4 regions of the Halomonas sp. A020 genome follow, and region 3 is predicted to be linked to each of the others. Evidence: predicted binding sites of a transcription regulator. Region 3 holds the regulator's gene; each other region holds the start of a gene.
The links. The regulator LexA, encoded in region 3, represses DNA repair genes until DNA is damaged. The targets are predictions, from matches to a motif close to TACTGTNTANNTANACAGTA.
Positions count from the first base shown of each region.

Region 1: the regulator LexA is predicted to act here: its motif matches at 1,678-1,697, upstream of FRH_RS09610 (S24 family peptidase).
Region 2: the regulator LexA is predicted to act here: its motif matches at 2,010-2,029, upstream of dinB (DNA polymerase IV).
Region 4: the regulator LexA is predicted to act here: its motif matches at 1,719-1,738, upstream of FRH_RS12850 (PA0069 family radical SAM protein).

Region 1 is NZ_AP022850.1:2,071,036-2,075,315, reverse strand. Features, by position in the region: gene FRH_RS09625 (heme ABC transporter permease) at 1-111, opposite strand, end outside; gene ccmB (heme exporter protein CcmB) at 126-818, opposite strand; gene ccmA (cytochrome c biogenesis heme-transporting ATPase CcmA) at 874-1,494, opposite strand; gene FRH_RS09610 (S24 family peptidase) at 1,752-2,222, shown strand; gene FRH_RS09605 (YigZ family protein) at 2,252-2,869, shown strand; gene FRH_RS09600 (sodium ion-translocating decarboxylase subunit beta) at 2,938-4,260, opposite strand; gene oadA (sodium-extruding oxaloacetate decarboxylase subunit alpha) at 4,273-4,280, opposite strand, start outside.
Region 2 is NZ_AP022850.1:2,011,258-2,015,537, forward strand. Features, by position in the region: gene FRH_RS09340 (DNA-3-methyladenine glycosylase) at 1-320, opposite strand, end outside; gene FRH_RS09345 (protein adenylyltransferase SelO) at 391-1,869, shown strand; gene dinB (DNA polymerase IV) at 2,053-3,099, shown strand; gene FRH_RS09355 (alpha/beta hydrolase) at 3,204-4,013, shown strand; gene FRH_RS09360 (YkoF family thiamine/hydroxymethylpyrimidine-binding protein) at 4,033-4,280, shown strand, end outside.
Region 3 is NZ_AP022850.1:2,977,212-2,981,491, reverse strand. Features, by position in the region: gene FRH_RS13905 (L,D-transpeptidase) at 1-399, opposite strand, end outside; gene FRH_RS13900 (TetR/AcrR family transcriptional regulator) at 377-1,054, opposite strand; gene lexA (transcriptional repressor LexA) at 1,305-1,979, shown strand; gene FRH_RS13890 (energy-coupling factor ABC transporter permease) at 2,017-2,688, opposite strand; gene purU (formyltetrahydrofolate deformylase) at 2,704-3,558, opposite strand; gene FRH_RS13880 (ribonuclease J) at 3,832-4,280, shown strand, end outside.
Region 4 is NZ_AP022850.1:2,753,540-2,757,819, forward strand. Features, by position in the region: gene FRH_RS12840 (cation-translocating P-type ATPase) at 1-359, shown strand, start outside; gene FRH_RS12845 (winged helix-turn-helix domain-containing protein) at 280-573, opposite strand; gene FRH_RS12850 (PA0069 family radical SAM protein) at 612-1,691, opposite strand; gene FRH_RS12855 (hypothetical protein) at 1,905-2,105, shown strand; gene FRH_RS12860 (gamma-glutamylcyclotransferase) at 2,054-2,434, opposite strand; gene pgi (glucose-6-phosphate isomerase) at 2,569-4,236, opposite strand.

The DNA.
Region 1 (4,280 bases), 910 kb from region 3:
GGTGCCGACCAGCAGCAACAGCGTCGCCGCTACCCAAAAAAGCGGCTGCAGTTTGGCGCTAATGGCATAGAACCATTTGGGTGATCTTAGTTTGTTGATAAAGGCCCACATGGTGTTCCCGTCCTCTAACCGTTGATGCTGATGCGCAGTGATGCCGCAATGGCCCAGGGTGCCAGCATCAGTGCTAGCGCCAGCAGTGCCCCTAGAATCGCCAGATGAGCGGCCATTCCATCGCCAAAAATAGCGGCTTGTACGGCACCTGCGCCGAAAATCAGTACTGGAATATAGAGCGGCAGCACCAGCAGCGAGAGCAGCACACCGCCCCGCGCCAGCCCCACCGTCAATGCCGCCCCGATGGCGCCAATCAGACTCAAGCTGGCCGTACCGAGCGCCAACGACAGCGACAGCACGGCGTAGCTTCCTGCGGGAAGCGACAGCATGATGCCCAAGAGTGGCGCCATGAGCGCCAGTGGCAGCCCGGTCAGCAGCCAATGCACCGCCACTTTTGCCAACCCCAGCGCCGCCAGCGGCTGGGGAGCCAGTAGTAATTGCTCGAGGCTGCCATCGTCATAGTCACTGCGAAACAGGCTATCCAGCGAGAGCAGTGCGGCTAGCAGCGCAGCTACCCATAACAGCCCCGGCGCAATGCTTGCCAGCAGCGCTGGATCCGGTGAAATCCCAATGGGGAATAGGGTAATCACCAGTGCAAAGAACACCAGCGGATTGAGCACCTCGCCACGACGGCGCAGCATCAGGGTGAGGTCGCGCTTGAGCGTGGCCTTGATGGCCACCAGCAGACCGCCCTGGGGGGCATGCATGGCCACCTCGGGGGGGCTCAATGGAGCGTGTGAACGTTGCAACGCTGTCTCCTTCTTACCCCAGCTGAATACGCCTGAGCACGGGTGACTCGGCCAGCGCATGGTGCGTGGTCACCAACACACAGCCGCCAGACTGCGCATGGGCCACCAGCTGCGCCTCCAGCGCCGCCACCCCTTGACGATCGATGGCAGTGAAAGGCTCGTCGAGCACCCACAGCGCACGCTGAGTGAGGGTCAAACGCGCCAGCGCCACACGCCGCTGTTGCCCGGCAGACAGCTGACCGGCAGGCACGTCCTCGAAACCGGTAAGCCCAACGGCGGCCAGCGCTGCCTCCCGTGCAGGCTCGCTGCCCACTTCTCCGCTAAGCGCTTGATACCAAGCTAAATTCTCCAGCGGCGAGAGACCCGCCTTCACACCGGGGGCATGACCTAAATAGAGCAAATTGGCGAGAAAATGTTCACGGGCTTGGCGCATGGGCGCGCCATTCCAGAAAAGCTCGCCACGGTAATCGGTTAATTGCCCTGAGAGTATTTTTAGCAGCGTCGTTTTGCCGCTGCCGTTTGGGCCCTCGATGCGCACGATCTCACCCGATTGGATATCGAGATCGAGCCCTTCAAACAGCCAACGGTCGTCGCGTTCACAGGCCAATTGTCGGGCTTGCAGGCACAGGCTCAAAAGACACTCCAGGCGCATTGATTTTGGGTCGAACTCTACACGGAAAGGCCCTTCCCCGCCAGTCGGGCTCTGCGGTCTTGGGTCGCAGCGTGCCCCAAACCAATGCTTTCTTAAGCACCTCATGGAGGCGTCCTGCAAAAGACAGGACTAGCACTGTATGCAAAAACAGGCTTATACTGTAAACACTGTATGAATAGACACCACAGAATAAAACAACAGGTATTGCCTCAATCAAACGCCTCGACAACGGGCGCTGCATGGGAGAACACACTATGACGATCTGCCTACCCTCTAGGGTAACGTCTCAGGTTCCTTCTTACGTACCCTCTCAGACGCTGTCTCAACCGGTAGCGCCATCGACGCCTACCCCACTAGCGTCTCGCAGCGCCTCATCACATGCGCGTCAAGCGTGCACACCCCCTCGCGTCACACGTCGCAACACCTACGCCCTGCGTATTCGCGGCGACCGCATGCGCGACTGCAACCTCTTCGACGGCGATGTCATCATCATTCACCGTCACCAGCACGACGCCCATCAAGAGACCGCCGTTGCGACGATCAACCAGCGCGAAGTGACGCTTAAGCAGCTCTCCATTAGCCGCTTGGGTATCCATTTATGGCCGGAAGATGCAGCCATACCGGACCTATTCCTGCATAATTGTGACATTCAGGTGCTGGGCATGGTAATGGGCGTGGCCCAACACACCACGGAAACCCAGCATCACTAATTGGTCACCCACCCTGCCGGGAGCCCTCGTTGCGTTTTCGAGTCCCTGATTTAGCCCTTGGTACATGGCACACCGCCGACATCGACGTCGAGAAAAGCCAATTTTTGGCTTGGCTGTGCCATGCCCCCACCCCTGACGCTTTCGATACGCTGCTTCAAGCGGCCAAAGCTGCTCACCCAAACGCCAGCCATCACTGTACGGCCTTCATTGCTGGCCCTCCTGGCGAGCAAACCCATATTGGCTTTTCTGATGATGGCGAACCGGGCGGCACCGCCGGACGCCCCATGTTCCAGGCACTTCAAGGCAGCCAGATCGGCGAAATCGGTTGCGTGGTGATTCGCTACTTTGGCGGCACCAAGTTAGGCACTGGCGGGCTGGCCCGCGCCTATGCTCAGGCCGTCAAAGCCGGCTTGGAAACGCTGCCCACCCGGGAAGTCATCGAGCGGGACAGCTATCGGTTGAAGGTCAGCTTCGCCCACGAAGCGCAAGCGCGCGCATGGTGCGACGAGCAGGCGCTGCCCGTGCAGCAGGCAGACTACGATGGCGACGGCGTGCGCCTGACCATTGGCTGGCCGCGGGATGTGGAGTTGGATATCAGCGGCCTAGAAAACCGCCTCAAAACCGCCGTCGAACCGCGGCGGGCATGAAAAAACGCGGCTTACACGAGCCCTGCTCGATAAGCCACGTTTCAGATAGGCAGCGCTCTAACGGCCGATTAGCCTAGGTACTTGATCATCACACCGGCGGCGACCGCCGAGCCGATCACCCCGGCCACGTTGGGCCCCATAGCGTGCATCAGCAGGAAGTTGTGCGGGTTCGCTTCCAGTCCAACTTTATTCGCCACGCGCGCGGCCATCGGCACGGCAGACACCCCTGCCGCCCCAATCAACGGGTTGATGGGCATTTTGCTAACCACGTTCATTAGCTTGGCCATCAACACCCCGGCAGCAGTCCCAATGCCGAAGGCCACGATTCCCAGCCCCAGAATCCCTAGGGTTTCGAACGCTAGGAAGCTATCGGCCATTAGCTTAGACCCCACCGACAGGCCGAGAATGATCGTCACGATATTGATCAGCGCATTTTGCGCCGTATCGGAAAGACGCTCCACTACGCCACACTCGCGCATCAGGTTACCGAAACAGAACATGCCCAGTAGTGGTGCTGCATCCGGCAGAAACAGCGCCACGGCAATCAACAGCATCAGAGGGAAGACCACTTTTTCGAGCTTGGAGACCGGACGCAGCTGCGTCATGGTGATCTTGCGCTCTTTTTCAGTGGTCAGAAGGCGCATGATCGGCGGTTGGATCAATGGCACCAGGGCCATGTAAGCATACGCCGCGACGGCAATCGCCCCTAGTAACTCAGGTGCCAGCACGCTGGAGACGTAGATCGACGTCGGGCCATCTGCCCCGCCGATAATACCAATCGCTGCCGCCTGATTGAGCGAGAAATCCATGATGCCCATGGAGGTCAGCAGCACCGCCCCAAACAACGTGGCAAAGATACCGAACTGCGCCGCCGCCCCTAAAAACAGCGTACGCGGATTGGCCAGCAGCGGGCCAAAATCGGTCATCGCCCCTACGCCCATGAAGATCAGTAGCGGCGCGATACCAGAGCCAATGGCTACCTTGTAGAAGTTATAAAGCATGCCGTCGCTGTAGCCGACGCTCACCGCAATATCTTTCGCGGCGCGCAGTTGATCCGGCGCCGCCGAGTCGTGGGCAATTGCCTTGAGGGTGTCGCGCCAGCCCTCGACACCGGCCAAGGGGTCGAGTGTGGCTCCCAGCGCGGTAGCCATTTGCTGAAGCACGGCGGGCTTGGCGACTTCGATCGCTTGATCCAGCGCCGAAATCGCAAGGCCCGCCTCGGGAATGTTGGCGAGAATGCCACCAAACCCAATCGGCACGAGCAGCAACGGCTCGAACTTCTTGTGAATCGCCAAGTAGAGCAAGCCAAGCCCTACAAGGATCATCACCGCTTGGCCAAGCTCTAGGTTATAAAGCCCGGAGCCTTCCCATAAAGTGATTAGTTTATCCATTCCGAGAGGCCCTTAAAGCT
Region 2 (4,280 bases), 970 kb from region 3:
TGGGTGACCACGTTCAGCAGCCAGTGCATGCCGTACACCAAATAGACGTAGGCGTGGCCGGGCGGGCCAAACATCGCCTCGGTGCGCGGGGTTTTACGCCGGTGGGCGTGGCAGGCAGAATCTTCCGAGCCGCGGTAGGCCTCGGTTTCCACGATGCGCGCGGCCATCAGTTCGCCATCCCGCTGGCGCACTAGCCAGCAGCCCAGCAGGTCGCGGGCGACTTCCAACGTATCACGGTTGTAGAAGGCCTGGGGCAGGGGCGTGAGCGCCTCTTGCTCTATCGGTGGCTTAACAGGGGTTAACGCGTCTCTATGCGGCATGCTATCGCCCATTACTTGAGTAAGCTGCTAGGGTATTCTTTAGGCCATTCATTGAAAAGCGGAGTTGCCCGTGCTGTCTTTCGAACATCAGTTCGCCACCTTGCCGGAACCCCTGTGGGTGGCGTGCCAGCCCACGCCCGTTGCCCAGCCCAGCCTGATCGCCTTCAACGATGCCTTGGGCGCGCAGCTAGGCATGCAAACCCGGCCCGACGACGCCACGCTGGCTCAGTGGTTCAGCGGTAACCAGCTGCCGCCGGGTGCCGAGCCTAAAGCGCTGGGCTACGCCGGGCACCAGTTCGGCAACTTCGTGCCGCAGCTAGGCGATGGCCGCGCGCTGCTGTTAGGCGAAGTGGTGGATCAACAAGGAATACGCCGTGATGTGCAGCTAAAAGGCAGCGGGCGCACGCCGTTTTCTCGCGGTGGCGACGGCCGTGCGCCCCTTGGCCCGGTGCTACGCGAATACCTGGTGAGCGAGTTCATGGCCGCCGTGGGCGTACCTACCACTCGCGCCTTGGCTGCCGTTTCAACCGGCGAACGCGTGGTGCGCCAAATGGCCGAGCCGGGAGCCGTGCTGACCCGCGTGGCCAGCAGCCATATTCGCGTGGGCACGTTCCAGTTTGCCGCCGTTCGCCGCGATGAAAGCGCGCTAAAAGCGCTGGCCGACCATGTGATTGCCCGCCACTACCCAGAGGCGGCCAATGCTGACGATCCGTACCTGGCGCTGTTGGAGGCGGTGACCGCCCGCCAAGCGGCGCTAGTGGCGCGTTGGATGAGCTTGGGCTTTATTCACGGCGTGATGAATACCGACAACTGCAGCATTGCCGGTGAAACCATCGATTACGGCCCCTGCGCGTTTATGGAGCAGTTCGACCCGCAGAAGGTGTATAGCTCCATTGACCAGGGCGGGCGCTACGCCTTCGACAATCAGCCTGGCATTGCCCAATGGAACCTGGCTCGTTTTGCCGAAACCCTGCTTCCGCTGATGCGCGTTGAGGGCGATGCTGCGGTAGAGCAAGCCACCGAGGTGCTACGCGGCTTTACCGCTCGTTTTGGCGCCGAGCAGCGCCGCCTGCATGCCGACAAGCTGGGCCTTGCCCCGGAAAGCGATCGCGCCGTGGCGCTGATGGAAGCGCTAGAGATCCAGATGCATCAAGGCCGCATGGACATGACCGCGACGTTCGACGCGTTGACGCACTATGCTCAAGTCTTGAGCGCGGACACGTCAGCCCACTCCCAAAAAGAGGCGCTGCTGGCGCTGACCACGCAGCCCGCTGGCCTGACCGCTTGGCTGGCCGACTGGGAAAACGCCCAGCAAGCGAGCCAGCAGAGTGAGCGTCTGGATGCCATGCGCCACGCCAACCCGGTGGTGATTCCCCGCAATCACCGCATTCAAGAGGTCATCGATGCGGCGGTAGAAGGCGATTTCGCGCCTTTCCACACGCTGCTCGCGGCGGTCACGCAGCCCTTTGATGAATCCGAAGAAGCGCGCCGCTTGGCCGCTCCGGCCACGGAAAGCGAGCAGGTGTTGCGCACCTTTTGTGGTACGTGATTTAGACCAGCGAGTATGGGCGGAAAACCCGTAGCGGGGGTCTTTCGCCAGGGATGGCGAAAGTAGCGTCCAGGGAGGGATTCACAGCGCCCCCGCCTAGGGTTTTGCTGCTCATCAGCGCTGTAGCACACCCTGTGATAAACTGTGCTTTTTTACAGGTAAGGGCGGAGGCAAGGTCGGCCTGTGCGCAAAATCATCCACTGCGACTGTGACTGCTTCTATGCGGCGGTAGAGATGCGCGATAACCCCGCGTTGACCGATATCCCCATTGCCATTGGCGGCAGTGTGGAGCAGCGCGGGGTGGTTGCCACCTGCAACTACCCGGCGCGTAAGTTCGGTATTCACTCCGCCATGCCCATGGCCCAGGCGCTCAAACGTTGCCCCCATCTCACGGTGATTCGGGGCGATATGGCGAAGTACAAAGATGTTGCCCGCCAGGTGTTTGCCATCTACCGCGATGTGACCGAGCTGATCGAGCCGCTGTCGCTGGATGAAGCCTTTCTGGATGTCTCGGAGGTCACGCTGTACCACGGCAGCGCTACCCGCATGGCCGAAGCCATTCGCCAGCGGGTGAGGCAAGAAGTGGGTATTACCGTTTCGGCGGGCGTGGCACCCAACAAGTTTCTCGCCAAGATCGCCAGCGACTGGCGCAAGCCCGATGGTCTCTTTGTCATCACGCCTGACGATATCGACGCCTTCGTGCAGCAGCTGCCGGTGAAAAAGATCCACGGCGTGGGGCCGCGGACCGCTGAAAAACTCGCCGAGCTGGGCATTCAGACCGGCGTGGATCTGCGCGCCCGGCCGTTGACCGAGCTGGTGGAACGCTTTGGCCGCTTTGGTCATCGGCTACACGAACTTAGCCACGGGCGCGATGAGCGCCCGGTCAAAACCCACCGCGAGCGCAAGTCGATCAGCACCGAGCAAACCTACTCCCAGGATTTACCCACCCTAGACGCCTGCCGCCAGCAGCTCCCCGAGCTGATCAGCGATTTAGAGCGCCGTTACGCTCGCCTAGACCCGGCCCCCGCCGTGCGCGGGGTGATGGTGAAAGTGAAGTTCAACGACTTCACCCAAACCACTGTCGAACACGCCGACCCCGCACCTAACCTGGAGCAGTTTGAGACACTGCTCAACGTGGGCTGGGCGAGGGGCGCACGCCCCGTGCGCCTGCTGGGCGTCGGCTACCGCTTGGCGGAAGAAACTGCTGCCCAGCAGCTCCCGTTGTTTTAATTAGCCGGTTAATCCTTTGATGGATTGACGAGGTTCGGTGCCCGCGTTAAAACAGACGTATGATAGATAGCGCCTCTTCCCGTTAGCCGACCCGCGAGCCTGCCATGCCTGCCGATGCCACCCAACGCCCCCGCTTAGTGTTTGCCCATGCCAACGGCTTTCCCGGCTTGAGCTACCGCAGCCTGTTAGACCCACTGGCAGAATCGTTCGATGTACACCCGCTGGACCGCCTGGGCCACCACCCGGATTATCCAGTGAACCATAACTGGAGCAACTTGGTGGATGAATTGCTCAGTTACCTGCCCGAGACCGACGCGCCACTGCTGGGCGTGGGGCACTCGTTGGGCGGCACGCTGATGGCCATGGCTGCCGACAAGCAGCCGGAGCTTTTTCGCGGCGTGATCATGCTCGACCCGCCGCTGATGCTGGGGCCGGATGCCTGGGCGATGAAAGCGGCCAAGCGCTTTGGGTTCATGGACCGTATCACCCCAGCGGGTAAAACCAAGGGGCGGCGCACGGTGTGGCCCAGTCGCGAGGCGATGGCGACCTCGCTGCGTCGCCGTGGTCTCTTCCGTCGCTTTACCCCCGAGGCACTCAACGACTACATTGAAGCAGGCACGCGACTACTGGACGACGGCAGCGCCGAGCTGACCTTCGACCCCAACATCGAGCTGGAGATTTTCCGCCACTTGCCGGATCACCTCTCCAAATTACCGCAGCGCGTGGGTGTGCCCATTCAACTGGTGGCGGGGCAGCAGTCGCACTTGATGACGCCGGGGCGGCTCAAGCGTATCGCTCGTCGCGGGCTGCCGGTCAGCACGGTGCCGGGGACGCACATGTTCCCCATGGAGCATCCGGAAGAGACGCGTACGGCCATACTGGCCGCGTGGCAGCAGTTTCGAACTGCGCCATAGAAACGATCGAGGAGGCGATATGTACCTTTCTGTACAGCTGAGCTACTACCCGCTGGCCGATGATTTCAAGCCACTCGTCAAAGAGGTGGTCCAACGATTGGAGGCTACCGGACTGGAGGTTCACCCCAACCGAATGAGCACCCAGGTATTTGGCGAGTTCGATGAGGTGATGGCGGCACTGAGTGACGTGATGAAGTGGTCGTTCGAGACCCACGGCAAAGCCGTGTTTACCGCCAACTTCCTGGAAGGCGACCGGCGGCCACGGTA
Region 3 (4,280 bases):
GGTGCCATGCAAGTATATGTAGCGCCGCTGGGAATCGACGTTTCTCCCGCGATTCACGCCGCGCTCCAAACCGCATAGCCAAAGTATCCGCGTCAGGATCCAGTCACGCTTGGGGAAGCTGGCCGCGAGAGTTGGCGAATAGACTTCGCCCGTCCACCGGCGACCCCGAAATACCGCGTTATCGGGACAGCCTTGGCCAATCGATGCGCGCACGTAGTGCCAGCCAAGCGGCGTTTGACCGCTGCCCTCTTCCTGCCCAACGCCTGCCAGCCCCGTCGAAATCGTACACTCATGCTGAATATCGTTACCTTGCCACCAGCAGAGTCTCTGACGCTGGGTATCGATCTCTATCCAACCACCGTGTGTAGGCGGCAGCTCAGCTAGCTTGGGCGTTTTCATGATGACCCTCTTCAACCGCGGCGGGCAACGGCGCATTCATGGCGGCGACCACGACGGGCCGCAGGCGTCGTACCAGATCCCGCACCGTGACCTGTTCTTGGTAATCCTTGGCGGCGATATCACGCAGCGCATCCAAGCCTGACAGCGTGAATATCACCGTTCCCAACATAAAGTGTAGCCGCCAGAAACGCTCAGCGTCCGGCAGGTCTGGGGTCGCTTGGCGCACCAGCTCGGTGAAGCGCGTAAACACGTCGCCATATTGCTGCTGAATATAACGCCTTAAATGCCCCTGAGCCTGGCTATACGCCAGACCCAGGAGCCTCATGAACACTTTCAGGCTATTGCGTTCTGCCGGGACGGCCAACACCGTGGTCGCCATGGTCTCAAGCAGCACTTCCAAAGGAATCGGTTGGCCTTGATGGCGCGTCTCGAGTTCATCCAGTGCCGTATGAAAACGTGCCGAAAACGGATCGAGATAGCGAGCGAACACCGCTTGAATCAGCGCTTTTTTGGAACCAAAGTGGTAGTTGACGGCCGCCAAATTGACGCGTGCCTTGCTGGTGATATTGCGCAGCGACGTCTCGGCAAAGCCTCGCTCTGCAAATAGCACCTCTGCCGTGTCTAATATACGCGTTACCGTATCTGATTGGGCCATCTCGCCCTCCAAAAAACAGGTGTTTTAAACAACGCTGCATACTATGACATATGTCTGACAGGCTCAATCACTTATCCAGTTCGCCAACGGTCCATGGGCGGCGCCTTGTTTACCTAGCTTTCAAAGCGCTCGCTATGTACTGGCGTTTGTCATGGACCATGTACTGGACAGAGCAACATACTGTATACTTAAACACATACTGATTAAGCCGACATGTAGCTACTGTCTTTTCACTGTTTTGGAGTTTGGTATGTCTCGTCCACTCACAGCACGTCAGCAGCACGTATTTGATTTCATCGTCAAAACCATGGGTGACCTGGGGTACCCGCCAACGCGCGCTGAAATCGCCAAGGCGCTAGGGTTCCGCTCTCCAAATGCTGCCGAGGAGCATTTGCGTGCGCTCGAGCGTAAAGGCGCCATACGCATCATTCGAAATACGTCGCGGGGAATTCGGCTACCGAACCAGGAGGTGCTGGAACCTAGCGAAGTGCCAGCATCGACAACGGCCGCCTCCGAGCCTGTACCCAATGGGCTACCCGTGATTGGCGAAGTTGCCGCCGGTAGTCCAATCTTGGCTGCCGAACACATAGACCGCTACTGCCCGCTTCCAGCCGAGTATTTTACGCCCAAAGCCGATTACCTATTACGTGTACGCGGCCTCTCCATGAAAGATGTCGGCATTTTGGAAGGCGACCTTCTGGCCGTTCATCGCACTGATCGCGTACGCGATGGCCAGATCGTCGTAGCACGGTTAGAAGACGAAGTGACGGTCAAGCGTTTTAAACGCCAGGGCCATCAAGTCACGTTGATCGCCGAGAATGCCGACTTCCCACCGATCGAGATCGATCTGCGCACCCAACAACTGGATATCGAGGGTGTCGGCGTCGGCGTTATTCGGGGCGGAAACGGACAAGCGCTCGGCTGAGCTGAGGCCGTGGTCAGACCCGGCACACGAAGTGTATTTACTGTGAGTCGATGTAACGGTGGTCATTGAAGGTGGCCACCCAACTTGGGTGGTAGACTAGCAAGATGCTGAGCAGCATCCCGGTGATGAAGGCTTCCGACGGCATCAGCAGCGGTAAAAAGCGGGCATACTCTTGAGCGAGATATACGGCCTCAGGATCCGTGCCCGCCAATATGATGAGCGCCACCGCGACAAGCCCGCCACCTAACGTCGACAGCGCTGCGCCGAAAAATCCGCAGGCGAATAAGAACACCATCAAATTATCCGGCAGGCGGCGATCCACCAGACGCCACACGATGCCTGTCACCATAGCAGGCACGATGCCAGTCACCAGTACGTTCGCCCCAAGCAGGTTCCACTCGTTACGTCCAATCGCTACCATGGCAGCGTTGATCATTACGTTGCTCAGCAGCGCTAACGGCATTTTAAAGACCAGCGTCATTAACACCGTAAATACTAGGTGAAGCGTCAACCAATCCACTGCTTGGGCGCGAAGCTGCCAAAACAGCATGACGACAAGCGTCGCGGCCAACCATCGATGTTGGAGCGCGGTATCTTCGAGCAACGGTTGCCAAGGGCGCAGCCAAATGCACCAGCCCACCATGCCCAATGACAACAACCACGTCATCACCAGCGCCCATGGTGCCAATACGCTCTGTGCAAACGACATAGCGCCCCCGGTAGATTAACTAAAGACGACTGTTTTATTGCCGTGAATGAGCACACGATCTTCCAAGTGCCAGCGTAAACCACGCGCCAACACCGCTTTTTCAACGTCGCGACCGAAGCGAACGAGATCGGTCGGCGTGTGGCAATGGCTGACCCGATGTATGTCCTGCTCGATGATCGGGCCCGCGTCCAGCTCTTCGGTGACGTAATGGCAGGTCGCACCGATCAGCTTCACACCGCGCTCATAAGCTTGATGATACGGCTTGGCACCCGCGAACGACGGCAGGAAACTGTGGTGGATATTGATGACTCGGCCCGCATAGCGTTCGCAAAGGGAAGGCGGCAGTATTTGCATGTAGCGCGCCAGCACCACACAGTCGGCGCGGGCCGCATCGATCTGCTCTTGCACTTGATCGAATGCCCGCTGCTTGTTGGTAGGATCGACCGGTACGTGATGATAGGGAATACCGTACCACTCCGTGAGTGAACGCATATCGTCATGGTTAGAAATGACGCCCACGATATCGCAATCCAGCTCGCCTGCTTGCCAGCGATACAGCAAGTCGACCAAGCAGTGAGACTCTCTAGACACCATGAGCACCACACGGCGACGCTTTTGCGTATCTACCAACGACCACTGCATATCGAATTCGGCGGCGACGGGCTCGAACGCCGTGCGCAACGCTTCCGCCGACATACCCAGTGAGTCCGCCAGAATTTCATAGCGCATGAAAAAGCGACCAGTCTCTAAATCAGAGTGCTGGCTTGCTTCGGTAATGGAACCACCCTGCTGAGCAATAAAGCTTGAGACACGCGCCACAATGCCCACCTGATCGGGGCAGGAAACAACTAAACGGTAATAATGAGACATCACAGACACTCTTAACGTATTTAACGGCACGCTCGCCAAGCACCTGCCTAACGGCAGATAAACGCTTTAGCCGCATTAGTGTAACGTAAGCAAGATAAGGAAGCACCGCGGTCTGGTGCCGCGATGATTGTTACCCGCCCCCCGCATCCCGTATAGTTAAGATATTACTTTCTAGGCTTTTCATAACTGATGCATCCATCACGCGTTCAACTTCGTCCCCGTCGCCGCCCGCCCCTGCGCCTGCTACCGCTTGGTGGCTGTGGCGAAATTGGAATGAACCTCACGCTGTATGGGTATGACGATCAGTGGATCGCCGTTGATTGCGGCATGATGATTCGCCAAGACCTGCCGAATTCTCCGCTTCAAGTGCCCAACACGGAAACCCTGGAAGCGCTCAAGATCACCCCCAAAGCCCTGTTCATTACCCACGGCCATGAAGACCACATCGGCGCCGTGGCGTGGCTTTGGCCCAAATGGGGCTGCCCGATTTTTGCCACCCCACTCGCAGCGGGACTCTTGCGCTACAAGTTTGCCGAACATCAGCTCAGTAGCGCAGCGATCCAGACCATCGAACCGGGGGAGGCAGTAGAGAGTGGCCCCTTCACCCTTCGCTATCTCAGCGTCACCCACTCCATCCCCGAGAGCTGCGCCATCATGATGCAAGCGGGGGATTACCGCATTCTCCACACGGGTGATTGGAAACTGGACCCAACCCCGCTCAT
Region 4 (4,280 bases), 220 kb from region 3:
TCGTCCCCATGCAAGCCAGCGACGCCGCCCGTGAAGGTGCCGCCGCGCAGCTGCTTCGGCCAGGGGTGAGTGGTGTAGTGTGTTTACTCTCGTTGGCTAAGCGCACACGCCGAGTCATGATGCAGAACCTAGTATTTTCGGCACTCTATAACACGCTGGCGCTGGGGCTGGTGATCATCATGGCGGTTCCGCCCTTAGCCGCCGTGCTGGCGATGGCGGCAAGCTCGTTCAGCGTGACGTTAAATGCAGCGCGACTTGCATGGTCAGAGCCTAGCAAGACTAGCGATATCCCAGCGCCTGACCCAAACGCTCCGCATTCGACGTCACCCACTGCGGGTCAATCGCTCCCCACTGTTTAATGGTGTAGTGGCCAATGTTGTGGCGTTCGCCGTCGCTTTTTTCGAACACGCACTCGATATCCAGTTCCCCTAGCGATGTAATGGTGTCCTGTGCGGTGCGTCTGGGCATGCCGGTGGCTTCCATCAGGGCGGGCACGCTGGCCACGCCTTGCTCGATCAAATGAGCCACGTAAAGGCGGCGGTAAAAACTGGATTTCGTTTTGCTAAGCGACATGGAGATAACGTCTTCTTAGTGATGGGTATTCCAGCAGTCTAATCAAATAAATCCCACTGCGCCCGGGGCGGACGAAAATCACGGGTATTCAACCCCTGATCGGTGCGGGCCTGCATGTTCCACTGGCGGCTAGCACGCTGAAACCTCTGGGCAATCAAATCGGCGAAGACCCCTTCGCCGCGAAAGCGCTTCCCAAAGGCCGCCTCGTAGGTTTTACCGCCCCGACACTGGCGCATCAAACTCATTACCTTGGCGGCGCGCTCGGGGTAGTGGGCCTCTAGCCACGCCTCGAATAGCGGCGCGACCTCGTGGGGTAGCCGCAGCAGCATCCAAGTGGCAGTGCGTGCTCCGGCACGGCTCGCGGCTTCCAGAATGCGTTCGATCTCATGGTCGGTCAGGCCAGGAATGATGGGGGATACCAGCGTGCCCACCGGAATTCCCGCCGTATTTAGCTCACGAATCACTTTCAAACGCGCCTGGGGCGATGCCGCACGGGGTTCCAGCGTACGCTTGAGGTTAGCGTCCAGGCTGGTCAAACTCACGAACACCCGCACCAAGCGATGCTCCGCCATTTCTGCCAGTAGATCGATATCCCGCAAAATCAGCGTGCTTTTCGTCACTAGCGTGACCGGGTGTCGGCACGCCAGCAGAAACTCCAGCAGGCGGCGCGTGGTTTGGTAAGTGGCTTCCAGCGGCTGGTAGCAGTCGGTATTGCCAGAAAGGTTAATGGGACGGCAAACGTAGTGAGGGTGGCAAAGCTCCTCTTTTAAATGCTCCACCAACCCGCTGCGGGCGATCAGCTTGGTCTCGAAATCCAGCCCCGGCGATAAATCCCAATAAGCGTGGGAAGGGCGGGCGTAGCAGTACACGCAGCCATGCTCACAGCCACGGTAAGGGTTGAGCGAGCGGTCGAAGGGCAGGTCGGGCGACTGGTTCCAAGAGAGCGCGCTTTTGCTGGGCTCTTCACGCACTTCCGTTGCCAGCGAGGTGGCGGCCTCTTCCTGCCACCAGCCGTCATCCTCCGCCACGCTGTGGGTAGGGGCAAAACGGTTATGCGGGTCGTAGGTAGCACCGCGCCCTTTGTGCACGGTAGTGCGAGAGAGGTCCAATGATGTCATCTGCCACCTCGTACGTAGCATTGAAATATATGTTCATGCATACAGTATATGAGGTTTTCTCAGCACCGCAACCAAGCGGGCAGTACAGCCACGACAGCGCTCATGGTATTTTTGGCAAAAGAGGACGACTTACTGGGATGACGTCAGGGAGAGAGCATGTCCGCGACGACGAGTCAGCGTGTAGCGCTGATCCTTATCGACATGCAGCAAGGCATGGCGACGGAGGAGGCGGGAGAGCGCAATAACCCGCAAGCAGAAACCAATATTCAGCGATTGCTGACCGTTTGGCGGCACCGCGATGAGCCCGTCGTGCATGTGCGTCATCTTTCCCGCTTACCTAGCTCGCCTTTTTGTAGATCGTTCTACCACTCTCCGCTCTCAATCAGCTGCGTTGCCTCAACCGTTGGGTTGTAGATATAGCACCACGCATCGCCATACTGTGTTGCCAGCACCGTCCTGTCGTACACGCCTTCTGCGGGGGCCAGGGGCAGGTAATCTTCCAATTCATCGAGCCGCGCTAATCGCTCGGCGTCGATGGCGTACACTTCCACGCTCACACCGGCAGACGGCGTGAGCTTGGCGCCTGGGTAGGGCCCAAGATCGTAGAGCGTAATCTCGTTTAGGCAGTCTTGACCCAGCATGTCAGCGCCGTTTAACCAATGATGATTGCGGTGGCCGCGCTTTAACGTGCCGTACACCGCGACTCGAGGGCAGCGCTGGATGGCTTGGTGAAGATGCTGCATGGGGTCACCTTTTCACACTATTCAATAAGCTAAGACGACACGCCGATTTTCGACGGGTGAGCGCCATTCCATAGGCGTTGACCTAAAAGCGCCCTGGTCGTTTGCCAAGGCGCTGTGCTTACTTACCTTTTAACCTAACGCTTCTTCCGCACCGGTTTTTTATCACTGCTCGCTGGCTCGGCGCTATCGGCTTTGCGCGCGCTGCTAGGGAAGTGGGCGCGTACGAGTTCCAAAAGCCCCTGGGTAGACGCGTCGAAATCCGCGGCGTTGGCGTCGATGCGCTCGCTGATTTCACCGGCGATGCGCTTGCCGAGCTGCACGCCCCACTGGTCGAACGAGTTGATGTTCCAAATTACCCCCTGAACGAACACCTTGTGCTCGTAGAGCGCAATCAGCGCGCCCAGGTTTTTCGGCGTTAGCTCATCGAGTAACAAAGTGCTGGAAGGGCGGTTGCCTGGGCAGCTGTAGGGGTCGAGCTGGCTCAGCTCTTTGCTGTCGCCTTGGCTGCCTTCCATAAAGGCGTTGGCTTGGGCCAGCATATTGGTCAGCAGGGCGAAGTGGTGATCTTCCACGCCCGGCTCCGGCTTGAGCGAGGCAATAAAGTCGATGGGCACATAGCGTGTGCCCTGGTGCAGCAGCTGGAAGAAGGCGTGCTGGCCGTTGGAGCCGGTTTGGCCCCATACAATCGGGCCGGTTTTGTAGTTCACCGGGTGGCCGAAAATATCCACCGACTTACCGTTGGACTCCATGTCCAGCTGCTGCAGGAAAGAAGGCAACTGGTTCAGCGCTTGGTCGTAGGGCACGATGGCCTGGGTTTCCGCGCCAATGAAGTTGATGTACCAAATGCCGATCAGCGCCATCAGTACCGGCATGTTCTGAGCGAAAGGCGCTTCGATGAAGTGGCGGTCCATTTCATGGGCGCCTTCCAGCAGCTCGATAAAGCCTTCGAAGCCAATCGAGAGCGCAATGGGTAGGCCAATGGACGACCACATGGAGTAGCGGCCACCCACCCAGGCCCAAAACTCGAATACGTTCTCTTCGCGAATGCCGAACTCCATGGCCGCTTTGCGGTTGGTGGAGGCAGCAATGAAATGCGCGCCCACGTCGGCATCATCTCCGGCATTTTCCAGAAACCAGCGGCGTGCGGTCTTGGCGTTGAGCAGGGTTTCCTGGGTGGAGAAGGTTTTGGTCGAGACGATGAACAGTGTGGTGGCGGGGTCGAGTCGGGAGAGCACTTTTTGAATATGGGTGCCGTCCACGTTGGAAACGAAGTGGAAGTGCAGCTCCGGGTGGCGATACTTCAACAGCGCACGCACTGCCATGTTGGGGCCGAGATCCGAACCGCCAATGCCGATATTGACCACGTCTTTGATGCGCTGGCCGTTATAGCCTTTCCACTCGCCGCTGCGCACCGCTTCGGAGAACAGTTTGATCTGCTCACGGGTTCTGGTGATTTCTGGCATCACGTCTTCGCCGTCCACGTACACCGGCTCATCGCCCAAATGGCGTAGGGCGGTGTGGAGTACCGGACGGTTCTCAGTCACGTTGATAATGTCGCCAGAGAACATCTGGGCGCGGCGCTGCACCAGGGCGGAGTGGTCGGCCAGCTCGATCAGTTTGGCCAGCACCTCGTCCGATACCTGATGCTTGGAGTAATCCAAAAAGAGGCCGCCGACGCGCAGGCTCATTTTTTCAAAGCGCTGCGGGTCATGCGTAAAGTAGTCACGAATACGGTCATTGGCGGTTTTATCGCGCAGGCGCTCTAGGGCCTGCCAAGTAACGCTGCGAGTGAGTTGAAACATAACGGGCGGTCCTGTTGTTTTTACATCTGTTTTACATCGTTATC